[Eubacterium] eligens ATCC 27750: one gene and its partner. The protein of the gene in region 1 interacts with the protein of each later gene in a pairwise test. Links are inferred from orthologs where the notes say so. Each region holds a gene or a part of one and is shown on either strand. Other genes may lie near its edges. The genes, in order: minD and EUBELI_RS11810.

Region 1 (10,201 bases):
ATATTCAAGACAGAGGATGCACTTGTAAGGCCACAGATTATCTGCGGAACTCATGCGTTAAATGTAGCTTTATCATCTAACTTAAGACCAGGTGATGAGCTTTTATCACCGGTTGGGAAGCCATATGATACAATGGATGAGATTATCGGTATCAGACCTTCTAAGGGAAGCCTTGCAGAATATGGAATTACATATGCACAGGTTGACCTGCTGCCGGACGGTGGTTTTGATTATGAGGGTATTAAGAATGCAATCAATGAAAGAACAAAGCTTGTTACAATTCAGCGTTCCAAGGGATATGCTTCAAGACCTACACTTTCAGTTGAAAGAATCGGTGAGCTTATAAGTTTTATCAAGGATATCAAGCCTGATGTTATATGCATGGTTGATAACTGTTATGGTGAATTTGTTGAAAGAATCGAGCCTTCAGAGGTTGGGGCTGACATGATAGTCGGTTCTCTTATAAAGAATCCGGGCGGAGGACTTGCACCATGCGGCGGCTATATCGCAGGAAAAAAGGAATGTGTTGAGCAGGCAGCTTATAGATTGTCTTCACCGGGGCTTGGAAAAGAAGTCGGTGCAACACTCGGTGTAAACCAGAGCTTTTATCAGGGACTTTTCTTATCACCTGTAGTTGTTGCAGGTGCGCTTAAAGGTGCTATATTTGCTGCAAATGTATACGAAAAGGCAGGTTTTGTAGTAAGACCTGATGGAAGTGAGCCAAGATATGATATTATTCAGGCAGTTGAACTTGGAAGTGCAGACGGGCTTCTTGCTTTCTGTAAAGGAATTCAGGCTGCAGCACCTGTTGACAGCTTCGTTACACCAGAACCATGGCCGATGCCAGGATATGATTCAGACGTTATCATGGCTGCCGGAGCCTTCGTTCAAGGCTCATCAATAGAGCTTTCTGCTGATGGTCCGTTAAAAGAACCTTATTCGGTATTCTTCCAGGGGGGACTTACCTGGTATCATGCAAAGCTTGGAATTATGATGAGTGTTCAGAAAATGTTTGAAAAAGACCTTATAAAGCTTTGATTGAATTAATATTTGTGTTATAATGCATTGGAGTATGGATTTTTCCGTACTCCAATTTATGATTAAAGGGTGAAATCTATGAGTAATATTTCTAAATATAAGAACGGCTGGCTGTTATGGCTTTTTATTCTTATAGGCATTGTGCTTGGCGGTCTTATTGCAGAACTTACTGCCGGTGTGCATGCACTTAGCTGGCTGTCTTATGGACAGAGCTTCGGGCTTGATAGTCCACTGGTATTAGATCTTGGAGTCCTTGTGTTAACATTTGCACTCCAGATTAAGATTACAATTGCCAGTATAATAGGAGTTATACTTGCAATTGTTATTTACAGATTTATTTAATCTGACTGCTGTTTAATTTATGGTATATGAGAATATAATAACAGGTGTAAAGGAAGAAAAGCTGCTTCCTTATGAAAAATGTCTCCAGCATGGTGCGATGTCGCTTGATAATGCAGAACTTCTAGCAGCAATTATAAGAACAGGAACTAATGGTTTAAGTTCTATCCAGCTTGCAGAGAAGTTACTGGAGAGCGCAGGTAATCTTAAGGGGCTTTATGATATGTCCGTTTCAGAACTTATGCAGATTAAAGGTATAGGAAAAGCGAAAGCTGTACAGATATGCTGCATTCTTGAACTTTCAAGAAGAATTGCCAAGCAGAAGGCTAGAGAAAGACTGGATTTTTCTAATGCGGAAACTATTGCCGGATACTATATGGAAGATATGAGACATTTAGAAAAAGAACATCTGGTTCTTGTAATGCTTGACAACAGATGTCGTCTTATAAGGGATAAGGTGTTATCTGTTGGAACATCAACAGGTTCAATGGTTTCAGTAAGGGAAATATTTAAGGAGGCACTGGATAACAGGGCTGCTTCTGTTGTACTTCTTCATAACCATCCATCGGGAAACCCGTCTCCAAGCAGAGAGGATATGAAGGTGACAAGAAGTGTTATGGAAGCTGGAAAGATTATTGGAATTGAACTGTTAGATCATATTGTTATAGGAGATAATTCTTATTTCAGTTTTAAACAAATGCAATACATCAATTAACGATGAAGAAAGGAATTAAGACATGGGTAACGCATACGGTATTGATATAGGCACAAGTAATTTCAAAATGTGCTGTAGTGACAAAGATAAGATACTTAACGAGAAGAATATTATAGCTATAGCTAATAAAACAGAGCTTTTAGCTTTTGGTGATGAGGCATATGAAATGTATGAGAAAGCACCAGAGCATATTGATGTTTCTTTTCCGGTTAAATTTGGTGTGATAGCTGATATTGAAAATATGCAGACTCTTCTTTTTAACTTCTTTAATAAAATTAATGAAGGAAAGAAGATTACAGGTTCTGATTTTTATATTGCCGTTCCAACAGATGTAACAGAAGTTGAAAAGAGAGCTTTTTATGAGTTAGTTGTTGATTCCAAGGTTAAAGCAAAGAATGTTTATGTAGTTGATAAGCCTGTTGCAGATGCTATTGGTGCAGGACTTGATGTAACTAAGTCTAAAGGTATCATGATTGTTAATATCGGAGCTGAGACAACAGAAATTTCTGTTCTTTCATTAGGAGGAATTGTTATAAGCAAGGCTGTTAAGATTGGAGGTAACAAGCTGGATGACTGTATTATAAGTAATGTAAGAAAGGCTTATAATCTTGTGATTGGAAGCAAGACTGCTGAGAATTTAAAGAAAGAATTAGGAAGTGCAGTTCCTGTTTCAGAAAGCTTTGCACCTGGTTTTGGAAGAAATGTTTTATCAGGACTTCCGGTAAGTGTTGATATTTCTTCTGATGTAATATATCAGGCAATAATCGATGCACTTCACTCTATTATGGATGCAATAAAGGTTATTCTTGAGAGGACTCCACCAGAACTTGCAGCGGATATTATCAAAGATGGTGTTTATTTTACAGGCGGAACATCACAGATTAACAACCTGGAGAAGTTTATAAAAGAAGAAACTAATCTTAATGTTAATATTGTTGAACATCCGGCAGAAAGTGTTGTAAGAGGTCTTATGGGAGTTGTTTCTAATCCTGATTTTACTAAGGTTGCATACACTCCTACAGAAAAAAATTTTGATTAAGGAATGGTTTGAAGATGGGAAAGAAGATTTCTTCGTTTATGACATCAAAGAATATTCTTATTGTGCTGACTGTTCTTTGCTGTTTCTTTATAGGAACCAGCTTTTTTACAGATACTTTGACAAAACCTTTGAGAAAATGTGTATCAATGGTTGTTGTTCCTGTACAGAAGGGAATGAACAATATTGGATTATGGGTATATGATAAGTATCAGACTTTACAGGAGATATCAGTTGTACTTGAAGAAAATAAAGATCTTCAGAATCAGGTTGATGCTCTTACTGAAGAGAATAATCAGTTAAAGCAGGATTCTTATGAATTATCAAGGTTAAGAGATTTATATGAACTTGATTCACAATATACAGAGTATTCTAAAATTGGTGCAAGAGTTATAGGCATTACAACAGATAACTGGCATTCTTCACTTAAGATAGACAAAGGTACTGATGATGGCATTCAGGTTGGAATGAATGTTATTGCAAGCGGAGGGCTTGTAGGCATTATTTCAGAAACAGGAAGTAATTATTCTATTATTAAAACAATTACAGAGAATAACAGTAATGTGAGTGGAATGCTTATTAATACTAATGATACATGTATTGTTGAGGGTGATATTGAACTTATGGATACTGGTATGATAAGGGTAGCACATTTTAACAGTAATGTTATCGTACGAAATGGAGATAAAGTTGTCACTTCCAATATAAGCGACAAGTATTTACAGGGAATACTGATTGGATATGTTAAGGATGTTAAGCTGGATTCTAATAATCTTACCCAGTCAGGATACATTGTTCCTGCAGTTGATTTTAACAATCTGCAGGAAGTTTTGGTTATAACACAGCTTAAAGAATAAGTGTTTAGGATAAGGGATTATGAAAAGAAAAATATCAGAATTGATTTTAATATTGTTTTTCTATCTCATGCAGGTATCTTTGGCAAGAGTTATTTCAATTGCAAATATTTCACCTAACTGGCTGATTATATTGCCAGTGTTCTTTGGATTTTTTGCAGGTAAGAATGAGGGAATGTTTGTAGGTTTTTTTGCAGGTATAATGTATGATTTATTCTTTTCAGGACTTTTTGGCTTTACAGCACTTGTTTTTATTTACATAGGATATTTTTCGGGATTTTTATATCAGAAGTACGAAGTGAGAGAAATTCTTATACCACTGGCACTTGTGATTATTGCTGATTTTGGATATGGATTTATATCGTATATTGGTAATTTCCTGCTGTATAACAGACTTAATGTAGGCTATTTTATGTCAAGATTTATCTTGCCGGAAGTAGTATATACAGCACTTGTTTCGTTATTGGTGTATCATCCGATACATTATTTGTGTGTTATAACGCAGCAGGGAAGAGAAAGAAAAAAGAAGGGTAAGATTGATGAAGGAAGTATTTGAGTATATTGTTAGTCTCCTGAAATCAAGGATTTTTCCTATGATTCTTGTGTTTATTATTATGATTTCCATTCTTGTACACAGATTATTTGTTCTTCAGATAGTAAATGGAGACTCATATGTAGAGGATTTATCCAGTTCTATTAAAAAGGATATGAGCGTTGTGGCTGCGAGAGGCCGTATTTATGACAGAAATGGTGTGCTTCTTGCCTATAATGACTTATCTTATGCCGTTAAAATAAGTGATTCAGGCAGATATTCAGATAATGCTGTAAAAAATAAAACTATTAATAATTCAATAGATAAAACATTAACTATTATTGAAACGAATGGAGATACTTATTCTAATGATCTTCCAATTATCTATAATAATGGACAGTTTTCGTATAATGTTGAAGGAACCTCGCTTTTAAGGTTTTTAAGAGATTCTTATGGAACTGAGTCGATTGCAGCTTTAAGTGATGAACAGAAAGCTACATCTGCAGAGAATATGTTTAAATATCTCTGTGAAGTATACAGCATCAATTATGAAGAGTTTGGAATTGAACACTCTTTGATGATGGTTAATCTTAGAAGATATATGGCTGCCAATTCGTATAACAGATATCTTACATTTATTATTGCAAATGAAGTATCTGACAAGACAGTTGCAGCTATATTAGAAAACAGTGATGAGCTTGTAGGTGTTACGGTAGAAGAACAGTATATCAGAAGATATGTCGACAGTGTCTATTGCTCACAGATTCTAGGATATACCGGTACTGTTTCTAATGCAGAACTTGAAGAACTTGGAGATGGATATGAAAGCAATGATATTGTAGGCAAGTCCGGTATTGAAAAGAGTATGGAAAGTGAGTTGTCAGGTTCTAAGGGAGAAAAATCAGTATATGTTGATACTGTTGGAAGAATTACAGAAGTGCTTGATGAGGAAGATCCACAGGCAGGACATGATGTATATCTTACAATTGATATTAATCTTCAGAAATCTATTTATCATGCAATTGAAGACGAAATAACCAGTATTTTTATGCAGTATTTTACGCCGGGAAATAATAAGATAACATATAATGGTTCAGGTGATGTTGATACTATATATATAACAGCTCAGGAAGTATATTTTGCGCTTATTGATAATAACCTGGTTTCTTTAAAGCAGATACAGGAGCAGAATACAGCTAATGAAGCTGAGATATACAGTCAGTTTGAGACTAAGAAATCAGAGACTCTTTCATGGTTGAAGGATGAGCTTACTTCTGGTGATACTGCATATGGAAAGTTATCAGAAGAGCAGAAACTGTATATATGGTATATCTATGATCTTTTAAGAAGTGAGAATATATTCAGTCTTGCAAATGTTGATACAAGTGACAGTGTTTATTATGACTGGATATATGGAGATTCGACAAGTCTTTCACAGCTTCTTACTTATGGTATATCTAAGAACTGGATTAATATGTCATCACTTACATCTGAGAAATATACGAGTCTTCAGGAGTCATATGATGCGCTTGTTGATTATGTTATATCAGCGCTTGATTCAGATACTGCATTTTTTAAGAAGATGTATAAGTACATGATTAATGCAGGCAGCATATCGGGCAGACAGGTGTGTATGTTATTATATGAGCAGGGTGTTCTTGATATTAATGCTGATGATTCAAAATATCAGGCTCTGGTATCTGGAAGCATGGGAGCATATGAATTTATGTCATATATTGTTTCTAATAAAATTATAACTGTTGGACAGCTTGCTCTTAAGCCTTGTTCTGGTTCTGCTGTTGTAACTAATCCAAACAATGGTGATATTCTGGCACTTGTATCTTATCCTAGTTATGATAATAATAAATTGTCAGGAACGGTTGATGCCAAATATTACAATTCTCTTGTAAGTGATAATGCGAGTCCGCTTCTTAACCGGGCAACACAGTCATTTATAGCACCAGGTTCTACTTATAAACCTTGCACAATTATTGCTGGTATTGACACCGGCATAATATCATCATCTACTACATTTAATTGCTCTGGTGTGTTTGATAAGGTAACTCCTTCACCTAGATGCTGGCAGAAATGGGGACATGGAAGTGAAACCCCTGTTACTGCAATCAGGGATTCATGTAATGTTTATATGTATAATGTTGGATATAATCTTGCATGCAGCAAAAATGGTTCGTATAATAGTACTTACGGAACTAATGTATTAAAAAAATATTCTGATATGCTTGGTCTTTCTACAAAGTCAGGAATAGAGATAGAAGAAGGAACTCCTGGAGCTTCTTCGCAGAATGCAATTGCATCTGCAATCGGACAGGGTAACCACAGATACAGTACACTTAATCTTGCAAGATATGTTACAACTCTGGCAACATCAGGAACATGTTATAATCTTACACTTATTGATAAAATAACTGATTATGATGGTAATGTTTTAAGGGATAACAGTGCTGAGGTTAATAATAAAGTTGAGTTAAGTTCTGATATCTGGAATACAGTTCATACAGGTATGAATCTTGCTGCAGGAACTTATTCAGCATTTTCATCATTGAAAATGTCAATTGCTGCAAAGACAGGTACTGCACAGGAAAAAACTACTGATCCTGACCATGCAACACTAATTACCTATGCGCCATATGAAAATCCTGAATATTGTATGGCAGTGCGTATCCAGAATGGTTATGCTTCAGGAAATGCTGTAACACTTGGTGCAGATATTTATAAAATGCTTTTTAATATTAGTGATTAATATGTACTAAAGAAATGATAATATGATATGAGAGGTGAATGTTTTGGATAATTCAGTAATAATCAAAGGAAGTAAGAATGGAATTACAGTATTTCTTGATGAGGAGATGCCTTTTGAAGAGTTATTAGAAAATGTTTCAGATAAGTTTAAAAATGCATCTAAATTTTTTAATAATGCAACTATGGCAATTTCTTTTGATGGAAGAAACTTATCTGCTGAAGAAGAAAAAAGAATTCTCAATGTGATATCAGATGTATCTGAACTTAATATTGTATGTGTTCTTGATGAAAATAATGATATTAAGTCTGTATACGAAGAAGCAGTAAAAAAAGCTATGAATAGCTTTAATATTTCTCATCAGCCGGAGAGACAGAAGATTACAGATCCAAAAACTACATGTATGTTTTATAAGGGAACACTTCGTTCGGGTCAGGTGTTTGAGGCAGACGGAAGTGTTGTTGTTTTAGGAGATGTTAATCCGGGCGGCAAGGTTGTGGCAAAAGGCAGTGTTATTGTACTTGGAAGTCTTAAAGGCAATATATTTGCAGGTGTGGATGGTAATGAAAATGCATTTGTTGTAGCACTTGAAATGAGTCCTATGCAGATAAAGATAGGTGATATTATTGCAAGAAGTTCAGATTCAGGAGTTAATAAAATATCTAAAGGTAAGAATAAGTCAAAAATATTAGAACCTAAAATTGCATATGTATATGATCAGAATATATATGTTGAGGATCTGGAGCAGAATGCACTTGATGATATATCACTGGATTAATTTAATATGTTTTTATTCTGTTTTATAAAAAAACAGTTGATTTAAGAATAAAAATCTCGCATAATTAATATATTGCGATTTACTATGAATTATTAATGGAGGTTTAATATGAGTGAAGTTATAGTTGTAACATCAGGAAAAGGCGGAGTAGGCAAGACGACAACGACAGCTAATATTGGTACAGGTCTTGCGAAACTTGGAAAGAAGGTTGTAATGATTGATACAGATACAGGCCTTAGAAATCTTGATGTTGTATTAGGACTCGAAAACCGTATTGTATATAATCTTGTTGATGTTGTTGAGGGTAACTGCAGATTAAAGCAGGCTATGATTGCTGATAAGAGATGTCCAAAGCTTTTTCTTCTGCCTACAGCCCAGACAAGAGACAAGTCAGCAGTAACACCTGAGCAGATGGTTAAGGTTATTGATGAAATTAAGAATGATCCAGAAGGGTTTGACTACATAATTCTTGACTGTCCAGCTGGTATTGAGCAGGGATTCCAGAATGCGATTGCTGGTGCAGACAGAGCCTTAGTTGTTACTACACCAGAGGTTTCTGCTATCAGAGATGCTGACAGAATTGTTGGACTTCTTGATGCGCATGGACTGCAGAATCATGAAGATTTAATTGTTAACAGAATCAGAATGGATATGGTAAACAGAGGCGAGATGATGTCTATTGATGATGTTAATGATATTTTACAGCTTAATGTTATCGGAGCTGTTCCTGATGATGAGAATATAGTTGTGGCAACTAATAAAGGTCAGCCACTTGTTGGGGATGATTCACTTGCTGGACAGGCTTATCTGAATATTTGCCGCAGAATTACCGGTGAGGAAGTTCCTTTCCTTGATCTTAATGGCAAGGGAGGATTCTTTAAGAAACTCTCTTCATTATTTAAGAGTGATAAGAAGAATTAGTATATTTATAATAAGCTGAAAAAGCTTATTAAGGGAGGGATTAAATATGGGATTACTTGATTTATTTAAGAAAAAAGGTTCAAGTGATGTTGCTAAAGACAGATTAAAACTGTTGCTTGTATCTGACAGAGCTAATTGTTCACCAGAGGTTATGGAAATGATTAAGAATGATATTATAAAGGTCATTTCAAAATATATGGAAATTGATACAGACGGACTTGATATTCAGATTACTTCTACAGAATCTGATACTAATAACGGTTCTGTTCCAGCAATTTTTGCTAATATTCCAATTAAGGATATGAGAAATAGCGAAAAGTAATAAGGGTTTTATTATGTTAAAAAAATATAAATTGCGTTCTTACAACTTTATATTAGTTTTTATTTTGATTGTAACATCAGTATTTGCACTGGCTGTAGTTAATAGTGCCAATAGTGCATATACATTGAAGCAGGGAGCAGGTATTGCAATATCGTTTATAATAATGATTATTGTTTCATTTATTGATTATAATTGGTTATTAAAGTATTACTGGATATGGTACGTAATAGTTAATATCATGCTTATAGGTGTTCTTACAGTGTTTGGTCATGGATCGCATGGAGCTACCAGATGGTTTAAGATAGGTCCGATACAGTTACAGCCTTCTGAATTTTTAAAGCTTGCGCTTATTTTACTGGTTGCAAAACTTGTTGCAGCAAATAAAGAAAAACTTAATTCAATTAAGTTTCTTTTATTAATAGCATGTCTTACATTGTTTCCTATATTACTTGTTGCATTACAGCCGAATCTTTCTACAGCTATACTTTTATCTCTTATTGTTATTGCAATGCTTTATTGCTCAGGAGTAAGCTATAAGATTTTTGGAATTGCAATTCTGATTGCAATTCCGGTTTTATCAGCATTTTTGATATATGTTGTATCAGTTGAACACCCAATCCTTATAGAGGATTATCAAAGAAAACGAATTGTTGATTTTATTGAAGGTAAGTCAGAAGAAGTTGATATGAATGATGCAGGAACATATCAGCAGGCATATGCTGTTCAGGCAATTGGTTCTGGTAAGCTTACAGGAAAAGGGCTTAATAACAAGGATACTTCATCATTAAAGAATGCGGGATATATTGCAGAAGCACAGAATGATTTTATTTTTGCTGTAATAGGTGAGGAATTAGGTTTTACAGGAAGTTGTATTACAATTTTTTTATTGTTTCTGATAGTTATTGAGT
Region 2 (17,275 bases), on another replicon or contig:
TGAGTTTAATTGAAGCGGCAAAATAGTCCGACATTCGTCTTAAAATTTCCTTATTACGAGGACATTTTCTCTTACCACTGCGATACAGGCTTACAGCAGAATTATCGATGCCAACAGCACCAGCCAGAGTTGTGTTATTAGTGTTTGTTATATCCATCAGAAACTTAAATTTGTCATTAAAAGTCATAAGCTCTCCTTATGCAAATGCGTGAACGCCAGAAATAATAAGCGTTGTAAGTGTGCGTGCCATTTCATCAAGAGTAATACCGTCAGGATTGGTTATCCATTCATAATACGCGGAAACCATTCCGCCAGCGACAAAGCTAGAAATCAGAGGATATTGTTCAGAAGGAACATTCATCTTAATATCCTTTTCTACCAGCTCTTTGAGAAGAGTTTCCTGCAATGCTTTCTGAAGCCTGTTAAAAAGCAGGCTTCCGTTGTCCGAAGCAAAAAGGTCTCTTGCAATATCTGCATCAGACATAATTGTATTAAGAAATGCAAATAAAGTCTGAGGTGAGAACATATTATAATCCTCAGACATAGCACACAAAAGATCTTTAAGAGATGTTATAAGTTCATTAATTCCTTCATCAAGAACATCATTGACAGTTGAGTAATATGTGTAAAATGTTTTTCTGTTAATGTCAGCCTGTGCAGCAAGCTCAGTAACTGTTATTGAATTTAGCTTTTTCTTCTGCATAAGTTCAACAAGTGCTTCGTAAATCGCTTTTTTAGTTTTTAGAATTCTGCGGTCAGCTTTAATTTCATGTGCAGAAGTAAAACTGATTTCTTCAGATTTTGCCATAATAAACTCCTATTAATCAGATTATAAAATATATATAAAATTGTTATGAAAATACTATGAAAAATGTATTTTGCAGTTAACTATATTGTACAACATTTGCAAATAATAGTAAACAAAATACGACAAAATGTTACATAAGTGCCAAAAAGAAATTAATTGACCTTTGAAAATATTTGTTAAAAAACATACAATGCTGATTGGAAACATATTGTATGATATTGGAACGTTTGTGTATTAACTTGTGATTAAATAGTAATACGCGGATAAATGATTTGACAGCAAGAGGTATCAAATGAGAAAGAAAAATGCATTTATTAATGTAACAGCCAGTATGGGGAGAGGTCTTTTATACGCTTACCTGTATATTATGTTCAGACCTAAGATATGTTATCAGAGCAGAAAAGCTAAAGAGGAAATTGAAAAAGGCGGAATCATATTTATTGGCAATCATGTAGGACATAATGATGGACAGATGTTTTATATGCTGTTTAAGAACAGTGTACTTATAATAGCCAAAGACTGGGCTGATAAGAAGATTCTAAAGTGGATTACAAGCGGTGGTAAGTTTATTTCTGTAGACCGCTTTGGAACAGACATTACATGGATAAGAGGAGCATCGGAGCATCTTCGTGCAGGAGATAATATGATAATTTTCCCAGAAGGACATACTTCTAAGACAGGGGTTATGGATGAATTCAAGCCGGGCTTTGCAATGCTGGCAGTTATGTCAGGTGCAAAAATTGTTCCGGTATATAATGACGGAGAATATCATAAGCTGTTTGGGAAGAGACTTAAGCTGTATGTTGGCGAGCCGATGGAACTTACTAAAGAGGGAAAAGGGCTTAATGCAGAGTATCTCGCAGGGGAGTGTGCGAGGTTCCGGGAGGCTGTGGAGCAGCTCGGAAGGTAGTGACAGGACGGACGGGGCTGCGGCTGGGTGTGACGCGGGCGTTGTGTGGGTGTGTAGCATTTTGAAACACGCTTTCGCTCGTATCCGGACGCAACGGTACTAGGTTCGCTGGAGTTTGTTGGCACGAAGTGCCAACTGCTCCAGCTTACCAAGTGCCGGCGTCCTCCAACGGTTTCAAACTACTACATACTCACACGCCGTCCGCATCCCACCCAGCTCGCAGCCCCTGCGTTTGCCACAGCCTTTCGGGCTGCCTCCTTTGGAGGGTCCGCCCGGTGGGGCGTAGAGGTTTGCGATGACGCATGGCAGTTGATTATAATCCGGGAGGTGTCCGTTGCGTCCGTAGCCGAGCGGAAGCGTGTTTTTGGAGCGGGCTTTTTCAAAACCGCGTACCGTCTGATTGCCAACACACCCCACCGGATTTCAATAAAGTAAAATAAGGAGCAAAGCATGAATAATTATTTTTATAACATGGTAGATACTGATGAAATGGCTACTTTGGAATATATTCCAACTATTCCAAAGTTTCTTGAATTTATTAAGAAGCAATATTCTGATTATCCAGCCATAAGTGACAAGGTTACTACATATACATATGAGGAGCTTGTTTCAAGAGTTGCTAAGAGAGTTACATTTATTAATTCATTAGGACTTGAGAAGGGTTCTAACATAGCAGTACTTGCAAAGAACGATTTAGATGCAATGGAGCTTTTCCTTGCAATTCCAGCGGCTGGACATGTACTTATTATGCTTCCTAATGCACTTAACGATAAGGCACTTGCAGGAATCAGCATGAAGTTTGACCTTGCTGGTATGTTCGTTGGCAAGGAATTTACAGAGGTTACAGCTAATCTTCCTTGTAAGACATGGCCAAGCACTTCTATTGGTGAGACAGAAAGTGCATTTGCAGATGTTGAAAAGGATACTACAGCAGCCATTTTCTTTACAGGTGGAACTACAGGAGCGCCTAAGGGTGCAGTTCACAGCCACGGTTCTATTATGAGGGGCTCATTTAATGGAGTATTTGGACCGGGAAGTATTCTCCATAAGAGATATATAGCTATGCTTCCTCTTTCACACATATTTGGGGCAATTATGGGATATATGGCTAAATTGTATACAGGTTCGCTTATATATACATGTGTTGATATGAGAGCCGGTATCGGTGATATTCCTGTTGTAAGACCTACAACGCTTGTACTTGTTCCTGGTCTTGTTGAGATTATCCTTAACATTGCCAGGCTTAAGGGAAGAGCATTCTTAGGAGATCTTGAGCTTATCATGTGCGGAGCTGCACCTGTTCCTCCAAGACAGATGGCAGAGTGCCGTGAATTAGGAATTACATTATGCGCGGGTTATGGACTTACAGAGTGTGCTAACCTGACATCAGGCAATTGCGATACAGATAAGAAGCCTGAATCTATGGGACACATTTATCCAGAACAGCAGGTTAAGGTTGTTGAAGGAGAACTCTGGATTAAGGGTGATAATGTAATGAAGGAATATTACAAGGATCCTGAGCATACAGCAGAAGTATTAGAAGACGGATGGTTTAAGACAGGTGACCTTGTTGAGTTTGATGATAATGACTGGATATACATAACAGGTCGTATCAAGAATCTTATCATTCTTCCTAATGGTGAAAATGTATCGCCAGAAGAGATAGAGGAATTGTTCTACAAGCAGTCGCTTGTAAAGGATTGTCTTGTACAGGAGATGGAAATGAATGGAAACACTGTTATCGGTGTTGAGATTATTCCATATATGCCTGAATTAGAGGGTGCATCTGAGGAAGAAATCCAGAACAGATTGCAGGAAACTGTTAATGAGGTTAATAAGGAACTCCCACCATTCAAGAGAGTGCTTAAGCTTAAGGTGCGTACAGAAGATTTTAAGAGAAATGGCGCAATGAAGATTTTGAGGAATCAGGCGTAAGGTTGTGGTGGTGCCCGGAAGGTAGTGACAGGACGAACGGGGCTGCGGCTGGGTGTGACGCGGGCGTTGTGTGGGTGTGTAGCATTTTGAAACACGCTTTCGCTCGTATCCGGACGCAACGGTACTAGGTTCGCTGGAGTTTGTTGGCACGAAGTGCCAACTGCTCCAGCTTACCAAGTGCCGGCGTCCTCCAACGGTTTCAAACTACTACACACTCACACGCCGTCCGCATCCCACCCAGCTCGCAGCCCCTGCGTCAGCCACAGCCTTCCGGGCTGCCTCCTGCGGAGGGGTCGCCCGGTGGGTAGGGGCGTAGGCGACGGTGGGCAGACAGCTGAAGGCTGGCGACCATACAGTTTTAGTTGATTATAATCTGGGAGGTGTCAGTCGCAGGTACGTGGTTTTGAAAAGGCTTGCGGAAAAAACCGTCGGAGGACGCCGGCACTTAGGGAGTTCGGGATTTTGATGAGGGATGCGGGAGCTTGCTCGCGGCATCCCTCATCAAAAGCCAGAACGAGCTTAGTGTCCGCTGCGTCAGTAGCCGAGCGGAAGCGTGTTTTTGGAGCGAGCCTTTCCAAAACCGCGTACCGTCCGATTGCCAACACACCCCACCGGATTTCATAAAATAAATCAAAAGGAGATTTTATCATGGTATTTGAGAAGTTAAAGGAAATTTTTGGAAGGGTTATGCCACAGTGCGACCCGGCAACTATTACAATGGACAGTGTTCTTGCAACAGATTTAGGAGTTGATTCTCTTAATATGATGTTACTGGCTATTACTGTTGAGGATGAGTTTAAGATCAGATTCAGTTCTGATGCCAAGCTTGAAACTGTTAAAGATATTGTTGATTATGTAGAAGCTAACGCTAAATAGAGGTCACCTATGAGTGAAGTAAAGACAGGACTTGTGCTGGAAGGCGGGGCTATGAGAGGTATTTTCTCAGCCGGAGTGCTTGATTACATGCTTAAGAAGGACATTTATTATGACTATGTTATAGGAGTGTCTGCGGGGGCAGGTAATGCGGTAAACTATGTTTCCAGACAGGAAGGAAGAACGAAAAAGATAATTACCCATGAAAATGCTGAAAGCTATTATGGAGTCGGACAGCTTTTCGAGAATAAGAAGATTCTTAATCTTGAAATGCTGGTAGCCGAATATGCTCTTAAAGATATTCCTTATGATTTTGACACATTTTTCGCATCTAAGACAGAGTGTGAGAGTGTTGTTGTTAATTGCGAGACTGGAAAGGCTGAGTATAAAGGGAATTTTAAGACGAAGGATGAATTCTTGAAGTGTCAGATGGCAAGCTGCTCTGTGCCATTTATATGTGAACCTGTTGAAATTGACGGCTATCATTATCTTGATGGAAGTATTATCGATTCGATACCGCTTGAAAGAGCAGTTGAGAAGGGGTGCGATAAGATTGTTGTTGTACTTACCAAGCCGGAGGGTTCTAAGCCTACAGATTATTCTAAGGTAAAGAAGCTTATAGAGTGGAGCTACAAGAAATATCCGGAACTTTGTGATGCTATGGCACACAGAAGGCAGGCTTATGACAGGCAGGATAAGTTCATGAAAAAGCTTGTGAAAGAGGGAAAGGTCTTTGTTATCCGTCCGGAGGAGCAGATGATAAGACACTTTGAGAATAATAATGAAAAACTTCTTCAGTGCTATCAGTATGGATATGACACGATGAGAAAACAGTTTAAAGCATTTGAGAAGTTTATGGAGGATAAATCCTCTCCTCGCCAGAGAGGCTCGGATTTTCCTGCGGAAAACAAGGAGGATTAATAATGAAGGTTTTGGTAGTAAACGGAAGTCCTAAAGGACCTAAGAGTAATACTATGCAGATGACAAATGCGGTTCTTAAAGGACTTAAGGAGACTAATCCGGAAGCTGAAATTGAGCTTCTTACAGTTAAAGATATGGATATTAAGCCATGTATGGGATGCATGAGCTGTTGGGGAAAGACAGCGGGACAGTGCGTTATCAATGATGTTATGCAGGATGTTCATGTTAAATTCATGAATGCAGATGTGATAATATACAGTTTTCCACTGTATTTCTTTGGCATGCCAGGTCCAATGAAAACATTTGTTGACAGAATCATGCCACTTATGGAGACTTACAATGGCAAGGTAAGAGATATCGGAGATAATGCGTTCCACGAATTCCGTTATGATGTAAGCGGCAAGAAGTTCTATGTTATATCATCATGTGGATACGGAAGGACTCAGGAGATATATGATGCACTTATCAAGGAATTTAATTTTATCTATGGCAAGGGCAGATATCAGGCTCTCCTTTGTCCGCAGAGTGAAATGTTTGCAATTCCACCAATGGTAAATCAGATTAATGAATATCTTAAGAGATATACAGAAATCGGTAAGGTTATGGGAAAAGGTGAAGATATCCCTCAGGATATGATTGATTATGCTTCGCAGCCAATGATTCCACAGAGAGCATTAGAGAAGCTTATGAACAATTACTGGGATGCAGTTACACCAGAGAATCCTCTTCCGGCTCCTAATTTAAGATAAGAGGCGGGTTATGAAAACATATTACATGTTTGGCGACTCGCTTATGCGCGGGGTTATGCCGGATGAAGTGTGGAATTATCACAGCTCAGATGCAATCGGTTTTGAGAAAATGCAGGCACAATATAATATGAAGTTTTTAAATTTTGCAATGCCGACATTCACATCAGAGAGAGTAAAAATGTGGCTTACACAGGTAATGTCAAGTTATCCGGTACCTGATGTGGCATTTCTTGAATGTGGCGGTAACGACTGCGACTATGACTGGAAGTCGATATGTGAGGGCAAATGTGACTATGAACACAGGCACAGAGTTGCCCCACAGGATTTTAAGAAGAATTATGAGGATATGATATATTTGTTGCAGGAAAAGGGAGCAGCAGTAACAGCAGTAATTGCACCTCCGATTGCTATTGAAGTGTATCTTTCACATCTGCTTGAAAGCGGAATCAGCAGGGAAGTTATGTCAGAATATGTGAACTCAGTTCAGCAGATGCAGTACGAGTATGCAGAATATGGCGACATAATGAGAGCTGTCGCCAAGGAAAATGGCTGTGAAATATTAAGTCTTCGTGAAAGCTTTCTTGCACTTGATGACATGAAGGCATATTATAGTAAGGATGGGATGCATCCGAATGAGGCAGGATATGCACTTATTCGTGGTGATTTTGAAAAATATTTTGCATCTGTAGCAGGTATTATATAGAAAGATGAGGGGTTATAATGTTTAATCTGCGTTTCAAATGTACTGTTATATCAAGCTGGCGCATGGTGCTTCATGCTGTACCTAAAGCTAATAAGATGATTGCCAACAAGAACCGCTATTCAGAGAAAGAAAGATTTGTATATGCCAAGTGGATTATTGACTACATGAGAAGACATGCCAGAACGAGAACAAGGGTATATGGCAGAGAGAATATTCCAACGGACAGCAATTACATAATGTATCCTAATCATCAGGGGAAATATGATGCGCTGGGAATTATTCTTGCACAGGATAAGCCGTGTGGTGTCCTCTGGGGAAAGAAGCAGGCTGAAAGACTTATGAGCCGTCAGGTATGTGGTCTTATTGATGCAGTTGTTATTGATCTTGATAATAACCGTGACAAGGTAAGGGCTATTATGGATGTTACCAGACAGGTCAGGTCAGGAAGGAATTTCCTTATATTTCCTGAGGGGGGTTACACTGACAATAAGAATGAACTTCAGGAATTTCAGGCAGGCTGTTTTTCATGCAGTTTACAGTCGAAGACGCCTATTGTTCCTGTAGCACTTTTTGATTCGTATAAATCCATGAACAGCAATACATTTGAAAGAGTAGATACACAGGTACATTTCTTAAAGCCTATTCTTTATTCAGAGTATGGTGAGCTTAAGAAAAAAGAGGTAGCCGAGCTGGTTAAGAGCAGGATTGCGGAGAGACTGGCTCAGATTAAGGCTGGGGAAATTAATGAGAGTTATGAACTGATTGGGTAGGAAGTAAGGAGGCTGCGTATTGGGGTATTTGTCAATCCTGACAACAGTGCATTTGAAGTTGCAATCAATTCTGAAATATATATAGATAAAACGGGATTGCTGGAATATACTAACAAGATAATGAACACATTACAAGGGTATGTATGTAACAGCAGACCAAGACGGTTCGGTAAGTCAATAACAGCAAATATGTTAACGGCATACTATAGTAAAGGATGTGATTCGCAAGATTTGTTTGCTAATCTTGCAATCAGCAGGAATGATGAGTATAGAAAGCAGCCGATGTGAGATTTATAACACATTAGAAATCCCCTGGACGGACATGTAATGTCCCACCGGGGGATTTTTTTTGCCCTGATTTGCCAAAATTCTTAAATTTTTTACAGTTTGGTTGACATTACTATTGCACATTGTTAAGATATTTAAGGCTTATTTAAAGTTAACCTATTATAAATAAGAAGAATCACAAAGTACAGGGAATAGTATGTTATTTGGAAAGAAGAAAAAGGCAGCGGATTATATCGTAGATGTTCATTGCCATATCCTTCCGGGAATAGATGATGGCTCAAGGGATATGTCTGAGACATTAAAGATGCTGGAAATCGCACATAATGAGGGGATAACGCATATTATTGCGACACCACATTTTAAAAGCGGACATCACAATGCTTCACCAGAGAAGGTAAGTGCGCTTATTGATGAGGTACAGGAAGCAGCAGATGAATGTAATTTAGGAATAAAGTTATATCAGGGAAATGAAATCCTGTATCATGATGAATTATGTGAAGGTGTTGACAGCGGACGCATCAGCAGGATGAATGGGACAGATTATGTACTTGTTGAATTTATGCCATCTGATCCATATCAGTATATACGTAATTCATTAGATGAGATAATGAGTGAAGGCTATCAGCCAATTATTGCGCATGTTGAGCGGTATGGATGTATGGTAGATGATATTGAAAATGTGCGTGAAATCAAGAATATGGGTGTAGAAATTCAGGTTAATGCATCAAGCATACTTGGTGATATAGGCAAGGATATAAAGAAATTTCTACAGAAACTGCTTAGTGAGCAGATAGTTGATTATGTCGGAACTGATTCACACCGATGTGAAGGCAGCCGTACACCTAAGATTCAGGAATGTGCCGACATGCTGTATAAAAAATATAATGAACAGTATGTTGATGATATATTATATGGCAATGCCATGGACAGGCTTTTATAGAATGTCAGAATAAGATTAAGGAGATTATATAATGCAGGAAAAAAGTAAAGAGACAGAGAACATTGAAATAGACCTCCGTGAAATATTTGGAGTATTAATTCACAGATTATGGATTATTGTTGTGGCAGCTTTAGTGTGTGGATCGGTTGCGTTTATGTACAGCTTCTTTGTTATTACACCACAGTATGAGTCAACAACAAAGGTATATATTCTTAACAAGCAGAATGCAAGCGGATCAGTTACTTATAGTGATGTACAGTTATCATCAACACTTTCAAAAGATTATGAGCAGCTTGTTACAAGCAGATATGTTATAGAAGGTGTTATTAACGATCTTAAGCTTGATGAAACATACGAAAGTCTTGTTAAAAGAGTATCAGCATCTAATGCTACAGATACAAGAATTATAGCAATTACAGTTACAGATCCAGAACCTGAACAGGCACAGAAGATAGCCAATTCAGTCAGAGATCTGGCAGCCAAGCATATAACAGAAGTTATGGATATTGAAGCGGTAAATGTTGTTGATCAGGCTAATCTTCCTGATGAACCAGTATCACCTTCAATTCCTAAGTGGACTATAATAGGTGTTCTTGTGGGTATTGTAATATCAGCAGCAGTTATTATCATACAGCATCTTCTTGATGATACAATCAAGACTTCTGAAGATATTGAGAGATACCTTGGACTCAGTACACTGGCACTTATCCCTGTTAATGAAGGACAGAATAGTAATCAGGGTAAGAGAAGAGTACCAGTACCTTCAAAAGGTGGTTCAAAAACCGATATCACTATGAATGATGATAAGGGAAGAAGCTTTAAGGCATCTGAACTTGAGAATAAGAAGAAAAGTAATGGTGCTAAAGAAAGCGTGGAGGAATAAAAATGCAGGAGTTTTCAGTAAAGAAAAGTTATCTTGATTTCAGAACAAGGGAAGCATATAAAATGTTACGAACAAACATAGAGTTCTCAGGAGATAATAATAAGGTAATATTCATAACAAGTACAACACCAGGAGAAGGTAAGAGTACAGTATCATTTGAGTTAGCAATGTCATTTGCGCAGAACGGAATGAAGACACTTCTTATAGATGCTGATACAAGAAAATCAGTTATGAAGAACAGATGGAGAAAAGGTAAGATTAAATATGGTCTTACTCATTACCTTTCAGGAAAAAATGAACTTACAGATGTTATAAGCGTAAGTGATGAGCCTAATTTCTGCATGATATTCGCAGGTCCTGTTCCTCCTAACCCAAGTGAACTGGTTGGAAATGACAGATTTGCTGAACTGATTGAAAGTGCAAGAGAGACATTTGACATGATAATAGTTGATACACCACCAATAGGAAGTGTTATCGATGCCGCTGTTATGTCTAAGTTCTGTGATGGCGGAATACTTGTAATAGGTGCAGGAGATATAAGCTACAAGTTCGCAAGGAAATCCAAAGAACAGCTTGACCTTGTAGGCTGCAAGATTCTTGGATGCGTTCTTAATAAGGTTGATATGGCTGGTAATTCATATTACGGCAGATACTATGGCAAGTATTACGGCAAATATTATGGAAAATACGGTGAAGAAAGTTAAGAGCGAGGAATAACCTGTACGGAGCTGAATTTCGTTGGGAGGGGTAGAGAGAATACCTTTCTTCTTGGAGGATTTTGGCTCCGTAGTTGTGTATATTGATATGAGGAATAAACATATTTAATAGATAATTACATAAAGGATGAATTATGAATAGTTCAAAGAAAACAGCCATGTATTTTATGTACATTGTGGATGTGGTAACACTGATAATATCGTTTTGCATGGCATATTTAGTTAAGTTTAACTGGATAGAAGGAGAAAATAATATTCACAGGAGTGATTATATAATATTATTTTTATTGATTTCGATAATGTATATTCTGATTAATCTGATTTTTATGAAGAATATTGATTTCATAAGTAGAAATATAACAAAAGAGGTAATCGAAACCGTAAAAACAATTGTTTATATATCAGTTCTCGTTATGGTTGTGTTGTTCTTTTTGAAAAACAGCGCTAATTATTCGAGGTCTATGATGCTTATATTTATAGTTGTATCATGTCCGGTCATGTTAATGGGAAGACAGGTGCTAAAGAGAATATTACGAGTTGCATATGCAAGTGACAGATATCAGGAACGGGTTGTGGTAATAAGCGATTCATGGTACATTGAAGAGACAATGTCAGGACTGAAAAATGATGATAACTATAAAATAGTCGGCATTGTACTAACTGATAGTAATCAAATAGGCAATGATTATTATGGTGTAGATGTTATAGCAGATAAAGATACATATATTCAGGCTATTGAGGAAAGAGAGGCTGACTCAGTATTATTATCGGCAAACGATATAGATGATCAGCTGAGTTCAGAGATTATATCAACATTACAGAGCATAGGTAAAAATGTTCATGTCAGATTAAGAGAATATGAATTGTGTGATGGGTATAAACAATTTAAAAAGATAGGTTCCTATGCTACAATAAGCTATATGTCATCTAAGAACATGATGTTTTATCAGGTGATTATAAGGAGAACTATTGAGGTTATTGCAGGTCTTATAGGATGTGTGCTGACATTAATATTAATTCCATTCGTTGGAATTGGAATGTTAATTGAATCGCCAGGTAAGATAATAATTTCAAGTGTCAGAATCGGCAGGAATGGACGAAAGTATCTGCAATATAGATTCCGTACGATGAAAATGAATGCACAGGATTGTATGAATAACGGTAAGAATCCATATATGGTAACTGGTAGAATATTGTTCAGGCTACACTTAGATAAACTTCCAGTGGCTTATAATTTATTGTGTGGGGATATAGGGATTATAGGTCCCCAATCACCATCGGTAGTGGAATACATGAACTATATTCCTTTACAAAAAAGAAAACTTACTATAAAACCAGGTTTGATAGGAGAATGGAGTTTTCGTCCTAAAGAATATGAGCAGATAGCAGCAACTTCAGAGAGTTATGATATGCCATATGACAAAAGTATGAAGGGAGATATAAAGCGTTTTGTTATGGCAATGGGAAGATGTGTAGTATATCATCCGAAGCATATTATGAAACAATTAGAAATTGATGAACAGATAGGTGCCATTAGTGAAATACTTGAGAACAAAGTTCCTTATCAGTATGATGAAAGCGTATATAAAGTAGAAAAAACATTTGGCAGACATATATATCTTATAATAAAAAGAACATTTGATATTGTGTTATCTGCAATAGGATTGATTATATTATCACCAGTATTCTTAATTATTATGATATGTGTAATTGCTGAGGATGGAAGTAATCCTTTTTATGGTCATATAAGAATAGGAAAAAACGGAAAGAAAATATGCGTATATAAATTCAGAAGTATGAAAAATATTGATGTTGATATAGAAAAAATATTGACACCGGAGCAGCTGTTACAATACAGAACAGAATTTAAGATAGACAATGATCCGAGAATAACAAAGGTGGGGAATTTCATAAGGAAATCAAGCCTCGATGAGCTGCCACAGCTTATCAATATTCTTAAAGGTGATATATCTATAGTAGGACCTCGTCCAATTGTAGAAAAGGAAATTGAAATATATGGAAAGGATACAGCCAAGCTTTTAAGTGTACAGCCGGGGCTAACAGGATACTGGCAGGCATATGCGAGAAATAATGCTACATATGAAAGTGGCGAGAGACAGAAGATGGAAATGTATTATGTTGAGCATCAGAGCCTGTGGCTGGATATTAAGATTATATTTAAGACATTTAGTTCAGTGTTGAAGGGAAGCGGGGCACAATAGGAAGGTGAAAGAGTGAATATAGATATTATTTGTCCATTATTTAATGCGGAAAAGTATATTGAACCTTTATATCAATCAATTCAGAAACAAAATAATATTGATTTACATGAAATAAAATTTGTTCTTACAAGGTCAAAAGATAATAGTGAAGCAATTTTAAAAAGGATTAATGCTCAGTATGTAGAGATTGAACCTAAAGATTTTTCGCATTCTGCCACAAGGGAGATGATGGCAAAGACATGTAAAGCTGATATAATCGTCTTTATATCTCAGGATATAAAGATTGTAAGAGATGATTGGCTTTATTATCTTACAAAAGATATTGAATTAGGAGAATGTGATGCAGCATATTCTCGGCAGCTTGCAGAAAAAAATAATATTGAAAAATACACTAGAGAAAAGAATTATGGAAATGTCTCTTTTGTTAAAACAAAAGATGATATAGAAAAATTAGGACTTAATACTTTTTTCTTTTCAGATGCTTCATCAGCGATAAAAAGAGATGTATTTGAAAAACTAAATTATTATGACGGAAAGAGATTTGCATCAAATGAGGATCAATATATAGCACATAAGTTAATTATGAATGATTACAGGATTAAGTATTGTGCTGAATCACAAGTATTTCATTCGCATGATTTTAATTTCAAGTCTTTATACAAAAGATATCAGGATACAGGAGAGTTCTATAGAGCCGAGCCATATATGAATACATATGGTACTAATAATGCTGGTGCTGGTATGGCTAAATATATATTGAAAAGAATTATAGAAGATAAAAATTGGAAAGTAGCAGTGGAATATATTCCCAACATGACTGCAAGATTTTTGGGGATGAAATTAAAGAAATTTAAATGATATTATATCAAAAATAAGATATATATCTTAAGGGATAAAAATGAATATAAAAAATAAGTTGAATATTATAAAAAAATATAAATATGTTTCATTTGATGTATTTGATACGCTTGTGTATAGAAATGTAAATAAACCAGAAATGATTTTTTCTTTAGTAGAAAAAGTTGCTAAAGAGAATGGATGGATTTCACCTAAATGTGATTTTGTTAAAGACAGAATAATGGCACAGAAATTAGCATATGAAATAAGTAAGTATCAAGAAATAAATCTGAATGAAATTTATGCGTGTATAAATGATCAATATTTAAATGTAAAGCAACAATTAAAAGAAATGGAATTAAAAATTGAATTAGATAATATAGTTCCAAATAAGGAAATAAAAGAAATATATAACTATTGCATAAATGAAAATAAAAAAATTATAGTTATTAGCGATATGTATTTATCAACTGAAAATATCATGAGTATTTTAATACAATGTGGTTATAAAAATATTAATAATATATTTATTTCCTCTGAGTATAGAGCAAGAAAATCTACGGGAAAGTTATATAAAATTGTTCAAAATGAGTTAGGTGTAAAAAATAAAGATATTATTCATATTGGGGATAATATAAAAAGCGATTTTTTAATGGCTATTAAATCAGGAATAAGGGCGATACATTATAAATGTAATAAAATAAGCAATTTAACTCCCAAACAAAACATATATGATAGAATAGGTTATAATTATTTCCCATATCAAAATAATGAATATTATAAATTAGGATATATATATTTAGGTCCAGTCATGTTTCAGTTTTGTAATTGGTTACAAGATATTAAAGTAAAGAAAAATATTGATAAATTATTTTTTCTTGCGCGAGAGGGATTATTTATTAGAGAATGCTATGAAACATTTATGGGAAAATCAGGGAAAAATATATATCTTTATATTTCGAGAAAACCAGTAAGAGTAGCTGCTGTTAAACCAGATATGTCTGTAAAACAATTGTTAGAGATGACAGAACCTCGAGTGGATGAAACAATTGAGAGGTTTTTTGACAAATGGAATTTAGAAATTAATGCTTATGAGGATGTTTTAAAACGGTATGGAGTTGAGAAAGAAAGTTTAATAAATAATAAAAATGTCACATCGGTTATAGAAAATGTTATGCCTATATTATGGAATAATTCCGAGACAGGGAAAAATATGTTAAAAGATTATTTAAACAAACTAGATTATTTTGATAACAATAGTGCATTAGTTGATATTGGATGGAAAGGATCAATGCAGCACAGTTTAAATAATATATTTCCACAATCAAAAAAAATAGGAATTTATTTTGGGAAAAGAGAAAGCTCTTATCAAGATGAATCATATGGATTTATAACAGATAGGGATAATGAACTTGAAGCAGGAACAATATTATATGAAACAATGTTTATGCCTTATCATGGAACAACTGTAGGGTATAATTATGACAAAGAATCAGATGAAAAAATTATTCCTGTTCTAAAAAAATCGGAATTTGATACAGAGGATTATAAAAAAATAAGGGAAATACAGAAAGGCGCATTATATTATATACAAATATTTTCAAATAATATATTTGCGCCTGATTTATTAGAATCTAATGTTCCTATTGATAGATTTATTCAATTGGCAGTAAATCCAGATTTGAAATGTTTAAAATTATTAGGAAATTTGCCATATTATGATGAATATGTTTCAAAATTAATTTGTGATAATAATATAAAAAATTTTAAAAATGGGTTAGTGAATTCTGGATGGAAAATAGGTTTCTTAAAAAAAACAATTGGTATTAAGCATTTTCCATATTTACAGACATATAAGATGTTAAAGAAAAGAGGTAAGAAATGTCATTAATATATTATTTAGGAGTGTTATTTATTACTTTATTTTTCTGCTATATTTTTAAAATTAACAGAAAACAAATGCAGTTTAAGCTGTCATTTATAAATGGTAAAATTACATATGATAAAAAAATAATATATTTTGTATTAATATTTATTCCGATGTGGGTTTTGATAGCATTTAGAAATATAAGTGTTGGAACGGATACAGGAATTACATATTATAGGATATTTCAACATTCACTGAATGGATCATATCAGATATATGCAGATAATGCAGAAGCGGGATATTTATTATTTAATAATTTAGTAGCGGGTATTACTGATAATTTCTTTGCTATAATATTTATTACAGGAACAATATCATGGCTGATTTTTTATGTATATATAATAAAAAATTCTGAAGATATAGGCATGAGTATTTTAATTTTCTTTTTAAGTTATAATTATTTTCATATGTTTAATGGGATAAGACAGTTTATATCAATTGGAATAGTTCTACTTGCATTTAAATTTATATATTCAAAAAAATTTATTCCATATATTATTTTTATAATGATTGCTTCTACATTTCATATAATGGCATTAGTATATATTCCGTTATATTTTTTGTATAATATAAAATGTGATATAAAGAAGTCCACTGTAATTTTAAGTTTATGTACATTTTTCTTTCCAATATTTTGGAATTTCTTTTCAAAATTTATGAAATCAGAAAAATTATTGTATTATTTAAAAACTCGTAAATATTATCATTCAGTTACTATTAGTTTTGTTGTAATTTCATTTGTCATATTAGGATTAGGATTACTTATACAGTTTATATTCAAATTAAATGACAAGGTTTATTCATTAAATTTATGGATGCAATTATTTAGCCTTATAATCGCTATTAATGCACCGTATATTCCAGAACATAATAGAGTATATTGGCTGTTTAGTATTAATTCAATGATATTTGTTCCTATGATTGCTAATAAAATAAAGAAATATAAAATTATAATTTATACAGCTGTTATAATTGTTTTTACAGCTGATTTTGTAAGATCATATTTCACAGGAATGGATCAAATTCAAAATTATAGTTTTTGGAGTGCCATATTGTAATTAGATTTAAATGGAAGGATATTATAATGGAAATATATATAAAAAATGAAAAATTACCTCTTTTGAGCATAATTGTTCCAGTGTATAATGTGCAAGATTATTTAGAGGAATGTTGTAATTCTATAATAAATCAAAAGTATTTAAATATTGAAATACTTTTGATAGATGATGGTTCGACAGATAATAGTGGAGAAATTTGTGATTATTTCGGAGAGAAATATAGTAATATAAGAGTTTTTCATAGAGAAAACGAAGGACTTGCTGCAACTAGAAATTTTGGAATAGCACAAGCACAGGGACAATATTTAGGGTTTGTAGATAGTGATGATTGGATATATGAAAATATGTATTCAGATATGATGAAAATTGTATTGGAGAAGAATGCACAAATTGTGTGCTGTAATTTTGACTTAGAAATAGATAAGCGTATTATAAAGAGAGGAAAAAATGGGATTGATATCTATAACAAAAATGAAGCTATTGTAAATTTGATGTATCCTCAATTTTATCAATTCTATGCACCTAATAAAATATTCAAAAAAGAATTGTTTCAAAATGTAGAATTTCCTATAGGTAAGCATTTTGAGGATATTATTACAATTTATAAAGTATTTTTAAAGTCTGAAAAGGTATATTTTATTTGGCAAAGTGGATATGTTTATAGGCAAAGAAAAGATTCAATTACTAATGCAATATTTAATTCTAAATCAGCAGAGGTTTTAGATGCCATAGGTT

Evidence for each region.
Region 2: the proteins of minD (region 1) and EUBELI_RS11810 interact in binary tests that used the Bacillus subtilis proteins (3 or more experiments, as listed by UniProt). The link is inferred for [Eubacterium] eligens ATCC 27750 from one-to-one orthologs.

The regions. Positions count from the first base shown.
Region 1 is NC_012778.1:1,012,201-1,022,401, forward strand. Bases 7,306-10,064 are described here. They hold minD (septum site-determining protein MinD), read left to right. Parts: upstream 7,306-8,158; coding sequence 8,159-8,971; downstream 8,972-10,064. Other genes in these bases: minC (septum site-determining protein MinC), read left to right, coding at 7,310-8,050; minE (cell division topological specificity factor MinE), read left to right, coding at 9,018-9,293; EUBELI_RS04840 (FtsW/RodA/SpoVE family cell cycle protein), read left to right, coding at 9,307-10,064. In the rest of the region: EUBELI_RS04790 (methionine gamma-lyase family protein), read left to right, coding at 1-1,038; EUBELI_RS04795 (DUF4321 domain-containing protein), read left to right, coding at 1,117-1,380; RadC family protein, read left to right, coding at 1,400-2,092; EUBELI_RS04805 (rod shape-determining protein), read left to right, coding at 2,115-3,131; rod shape-determining protein MreC, read left to right, coding at 3,146-3,985; rod shape-determining protein MreD, read left to right, coding at 4,005-4,538; EUBELI_RS04820 (penicillin-binding transpeptidase domain-containing protein), read left to right, coding at 4,522-7,275; more of EUBELI_RS04840, read left to right, coding at 10,065-10,201. UniProt on the Bacillus subtilis protein: ATPase required for the correct placement of the division site. Cell division inhibitors MinC and MinD act in concert to form an inhibitor capable of blocking formation of the polar Z ring septums.
Region 2 is NC_012780.1:263,099-280,373, reverse strand. The notes cover bases 8,780-11,633. They hold EUBELI_RS11810 (CpsD/CapB family tyrosine-protein kinase), read left to right. Parts: upstream 8,780-9,782; coding sequence 9,783-10,484; downstream 10,485-11,633. Other genes in these bases: EUBELI_RS14090 (sugar transferase), read left to right, coding at 10,631-11,633; EUBELI_RS11815 (YveK family protein), read left to right, coding at 8,929-9,780; EUBELI_RS11820 (CpsB/CapC family capsule biosynthesis tyrosine phosphatase), read left to right, coding at 8,780-8,897. Outside these bases: EUBELI_RS11865 (hypothetical protein), read right to left, coding at 1-187; EUBELI_RS11860 (TetR/AcrR family transcriptional regulator), read right to left, coding at 197-808; EUBELI_RS13805 (lysophospholipid acyltransferase family protein), read left to right, coding at 1,101-1,718; EUBELI_RS11850 (class I adenylate-forming enzyme family protein), read left to right, coding at 2,169-3,653; EUBELI_RS11845 (acyl carrier protein), read left to right, coding at 4,302-4,529; EUBELI_RS11840 (patatin-like phospholipase family protein), read left to right, coding at 4,539-5,447; EUBELI_RS11835 (flavodoxin family protein), read left to right, coding at 5,450-6,196; EUBELI_RS11830 (SGNH/GDSL hydrolase family protein), read left to right, coding at 6,207-6,899; EUBELI_RS11825 (lysophospholipid acyltransferase family protein), read left to right, coding at 6,917-7,669; more of EUBELI_RS11820, read left to right, coding at 8,154-8,779; more of EUBELI_RS14090, read left to right, coding at 11,634-12,718; EUBELI_RS11800 (glycosyltransferase family 2 protein), read left to right, coding at 12,731-13,576; EUBELI_RS11795 (HAD family hydrolase), read left to right, coding at 13,617-15,446; EUBELI_RS11790 (EpsG family protein), read left to right, coding at 15,437-16,540; EUBELI_RS11785 (glycosyltransferase family 2 protein), read left to right, coding at 16,567-17,275. UniProt on the Bacillus subtilis protein: May be involved in the regulation of capsular polysaccharide biosynthesis. Autophosphorylates in vitro. Phosphorylates and activates in vitro two UDP-glucose dehydrogenases, YwqF and TuaD, as well as the DNA-binding proteins Ssb and SsbB.